2 regions of the Streptosporangium sp. NPDC001559 genome follow, and region 2 is predicted to be linked to the other one. Evidence: riboswitches for the same ligand, from Rfam matches in the RefSeq annotation. Region 2 holds a riboswitch; the other holds the start of a gene.
What was found. A riboswitch is a leader RNA that binds a small molecule or an ion and turns the genes downstream of it on or off. The one in region 2 is predicted to bind thiamine pyrophosphate.
Positions count from the first base shown of each region.

Region 1: linked by a shared signal. The riboswitch ahead of thiC (phosphomethylpyrimidine synthase ThiC) and the one ahead of ACFYY8_RS26755 (purine-cytosine permease family protein) in region 2 are both predicted to bind thiamine pyrophosphate.

Region 1 covers NZ_JBIAVG010000001.1:757,336-759,530, reverse strand. The annotation lists gene ACFYY8_RS03380 (GlxA family transcriptional regulator) at 1-379, opposite strand, end outside; gene ACFYY8_RS03375 (cysteine hydrolase family protein) at 392-976, opposite strand; TPP riboswitch at 1,186-1,297, shown strand; gene thiC (phosphomethylpyrimidine synthase ThiC) at 1,292-2,195, shown strand, end outside.
Region 2 covers NZ_JBIAVG010000012.1:257,462-259,656, reverse strand. The annotation lists gene ACFYY8_RS26755 (purine-cytosine permease family protein) at 1-906, opposite strand, end outside; TPP riboswitch at 897-1,009, opposite strand; gene ACFYY8_RS26750 (hypothetical protein) at 1,277-1,951, opposite strand.

The DNA.
Region 1 (2,195 bases), on a different contig from region 2:
CCTGGACGGCGTGGTGGGTCGTGCAGCGGCGGCCGTCGAGCAGCCCGGCGCGGCCCAGTGCGTCGGCGCCCGCGCACACGCTGGCGACCGTACCGCCGGACGCGTGGTGTTCGCGCAGGCGGCGCAGTGTCTCCCGGCCCGCGGGGCGGGTCGGGCCGCGCCAGCCCGGCACGATGACCAGGTCGTCGGGCGTCAGCGCCGGCCAGTGGGTCTCCGCTCGCAGCGGCAGCCCCTGGACGGTGGCGACCTCGTCGTCCTCGGCGACGTAGGTGAGTGTGTACGGGTGGCCGAGGTCATCGGCGGTGGAGAAGACCTGGGCGGGTCCGGCCACGTCGAGGAGGTGCACCCGCGGGATGAGCAGGAAGACGACCCTCGGCATGACCGGCACCTCCTAGTTTCCGGTGAGCTGGTCCACGGTCCTGATGGCGGCGAAACGGCCCGACAGAGCGTATTCGGTGCGGGCGATGATCTCGTCGACGCCGAGTGTGCGCGGGTGCCGTACGAGTTCGTCGAAGGACAGGCCGTCGGGGGCGGAGCGGTGCGGGATCGGCGTGGTCGCGGTGGCGTCGATGGCGAAGTCGACCTCGAACCCCAGGTCGGAGGCGATGCGAGTGGTGGTCTCGCAGCACTGCTCGGTCCGGATTCCGCAGACGGTCAGCTTCCTGATGCCGCGCTGGGTGAGGTGCTGCTGGAGGTTGGTGGTGGTGAAGGCGTTGTGCGCGGTCTTGGTGAGGACCGGCTCTCCGGGAAGGGGCTCGACGCCGTCCATCAAGCGGACGAACCCCCGGGCCGGGTCGAAGACGGAGCCCGATCCGGGGCGCGAGCCGAGCACCCACACGACCGTGTCCCCCGCGTCCCTGGCGGCCGTGGCGAGGCGGTTGACCTGGGGGACGATGTCGGGTCGTGAGGTGTACCCCCAGTCCGGGAGCTGGAGGAAGGAGTTCTGGACGTCGATGACGACGAGGGCGCTGGGCATGCCCTCAGCCTGACGACGCGGGGGTCCGGGCTGAAGGCATCACCTGGTCGGCCTGCGGACCGATCCGGTCAGGGACCTCACCCGCACGCCGTACCCAAGGCAGCCCGTACCTGTGTCGCTAAAAATAGCCACAAGAGGCCAGAAGGTAGCTCCAAAGGGGTGAATGGGGCATCATTGGGGCGCGAACTGAGATCATCTCAGTTCGGCACGTATGCCAACGCGGGAGCTCGGGGCAACCGGGCTGAGAGGGCAGCTACCGCCGCTGCCGACCGCTGAACCTGACCGGGTAATGCCGGCGTAGGGAGAAGTTGTCCTATGGTGCCACCTGCCAAGAATGCCCAGAAGGCTGCCCAGAATGTCCAGAACGCAAGGAAGATCTACCTCACCGGTTCGCGGCCGGACATCCGCGTGCCGATGCGCGAGGTGCCGTTGACCGACGGGTCGTCCGTCGTCCTGTACGACACCTCGGGGCCGTACACCGATCCTGAGTACGACGCCGACCCGGCCAAGGGCCTGCCGCCGCTCAGGTCGGCCTGGCGGCGGACCGGGGAGACGCTCGCCTGCGGCGGGACGGAGTCCTGCGGCGGAACGCTGCCCAAGCCGGTGCGTCACACGCAGCTGGCCCGCGCCAGACGCGGGGAGATCACGCCGGAGATGGAGTTCGTCGCGCTGCGCGAGGGCGTGGCCGCGGAGTTCGTCCGCGACGAGATCGCCAGAGGCCGGGCCGTACTGCCGGTGAACGTCAACCATCCGGAGAGCGAGCCGATGATCATCGGCCGGAACTTCCTGGTGAAGGTCAACGCCAACATCGGCAACTCGGCCGTCTCCTCCTCGATCGAGGAGGAGGTGGAGAAGATGCGCTGGGCCACCCGCTGGGGGGCCGACACGATCATGGACCTGTCCACCGGGAAACGGATCCACGAGACCCGCGAGTGGATCCTGCGCAACTCCCCGGTGCCGGTCGGCACGGTGCCGATCTACCAGGCGCTGGAGAAGGTCGGCGGCAAACCGGAGGCCCTGTCGTGGGAGGTCTTCCGCGAGACGGTGATCGAGCAGTGTGAGCAGGGCGTCGACTACATGACCGTGCACGCGGGGGTACGGCTGGCCTACGTGCCGCTGACCGCGAACCGCAAGACGGGCATCGTCTCCCGAGGCGGCTCGATCCTGGCGGCCTGGTGCCTGGCCCACCACGCGGAGAACTTCATCTACACCAACTTCG
Region 2 (2,195 bases):
CGAGTAGACGTTCGCGAACGACTGGTCGGTCTCGCGCAGCACGAGGATGCCGAAGAACAGCGCGCCCAGCGGCGCCGCGACGAACGGCCCGAACACCGCGGTCGGGTTCTCCTGGACCACGGCGTGCCCGGCGAGCGCGACCGCGTAGACGCCGACGGCCAGACACGCGACCTGGGCGACGGTGTAGCCGCCGACGATGCCGGTGAAGGCGGCCCGGCTCGACCGTGAGTGCCTGGCGTAGTCCGCCGCGACCGGCACCCAGGAGACCGAGAGGGCGACCACGAAGTCGACCGCGGCGGCGAAGGCGTCCCAGGAGCCGCCGCTCTGCGCGGGAGTCTCCCGCAGGAAGACCACCGCGAACCAGACGACCGAGACAACCACACCGATCGTGACGAACCGCCTGAGCAGCCTGATGGCTCCCAGCGGGTAGATGGTCAGCGCCATCGTCAGCGCCCCGGCCGCGACCACCCAGACCGCGTAGGGGACCGAAGGCCCGAAGATCGCCTGGGCGCCCATCGCGACGACCCACAGCTCGAACGCCCCCCAGCCGATCATCTGGACGACGTTGAGCACGGTCGGCACGTAGGAGAGCCGTACCCCGAACAGCCCGCGCAGCAGCACCATCGCGGGCTGCCCCGTCTGCACCCCGGGAACCGCGGCCAAGCCGACCATCGCGGTACCGATGAGGCTGCCGACCAGGGCCGCCAGCAGCGCGGCGCCGAAGGTGAGCGGGTTGTCGCCGCCCAACGGGTTGATCAGGACGAGCGCGAAGGAGAAGCCGAGCAGGCTGACGCCCAGATTGGCCCAGAACGCTCCCTGGTCGAGCATTCCAAGGGTCTTCGGAGGTGCCTGGTCAAGGGTGAGGGGGGCCTCGGCATGCTTGGAATTGATGACGTCAGACGTCATGACGCGCTCCCTACGCCGGCATTACCCGGACAGGTTCATGCGGTCGGCGACAGCCGTAGTCGCCCTCTCAGCCTGGTTGCCCCAAGCTCCCGCGTTGACTTACCTACCGAACCGGGATCAGCCCAGTTCGCGCCCCATGATGCACTATTAGTCCGCTTCCGGCTACTTCCCCCCTGGGGAGGGAACCGGCACGGGATGCGTCCGCGGACGTCCGCGAGAGTACAACCACGTTCGCTGCGGTAGCTGTACCGCACAGCCAACGACCTGCCGAAACGTACGGCCACCCTCGCGCGCCGAGCCAGCCGGCGGATTGGCCCGCACGGCTTGAAGAGGTGGCCGTACCGGCCTCTACCGCCGTGCCTGGGTGGCTTCATTCGGCCAGGCGCGCCCGGACGACGCCGTCACTCGCCGACTCGGCCGCCGACCGGGCTCCGGCCCGCAGGACCGGCAGTCCGGCCCGCAGCCGGTTCAGGAACTCGTCGACGTCCAGGCAGCGGCCCTCCGCGTCGACGACCTCGGGCACGAACGCCTCGACGATGCTGTCCCCGACGGCGAAGTCGGCGTCGTCGTCATCGTCGTAGTTGTCCACCCAGCGCCCGCCTGGGGCGTACACGTCCATGGCGTGGTCGTAGTCGATCACCCAAGGGGTGTCGACGATCCCGGTCCGCAAAGAGCCGTGGTTGTACCAGCCGTAGACCAGGTGGGTGAAGGCGCCGTCGTGGACGTAGATCTCCGCTTCGCCGCCCTCCAGGGTCTCGGCCTGGGTGTGACCGCCGACGTACAGGCCAGGCCGGTCCTCATAGAGCGCGATCGGGCCGTTGACCTTCAGGTCGCCGGTGACCACGATCAACTCGACGTCGCCGCCGCGTAGTTCGTTGATGGCGCTCAGGAAATCCCCGTCGAGCGTGAGGTCGCCGTCGAAGAACAACACCTCGTCGTAGCCGGGCGACGCTCCCGCACCCTCGAACACGGCGGACAACGCGCCGCCCAGGCGGGCATCGGCATCGGCATAGGACAGGGACGCGGGGGTCGCGGATATCGGCACGGGGAAGAGCGTAGGTCCGTGTACTGACAATCCGGCGCGCGCGACAGGGTTCCGAAACACGGCTAGTACGCCCTCTTGTCCAACCGTGCACCTGGGGGCGGTTCGCCCAAGGTCGGCCAGCTGGGAAACGGACTCCTGGCGGCATGTGCGACCGGTGGAGAAGTCCGAAGGGGTGGTCGATCTCGTGGCAGGCGAACCGAGCCGTCGGCCCCTCGAACCCGTGATGTGGGTGTCTCCCTCGATC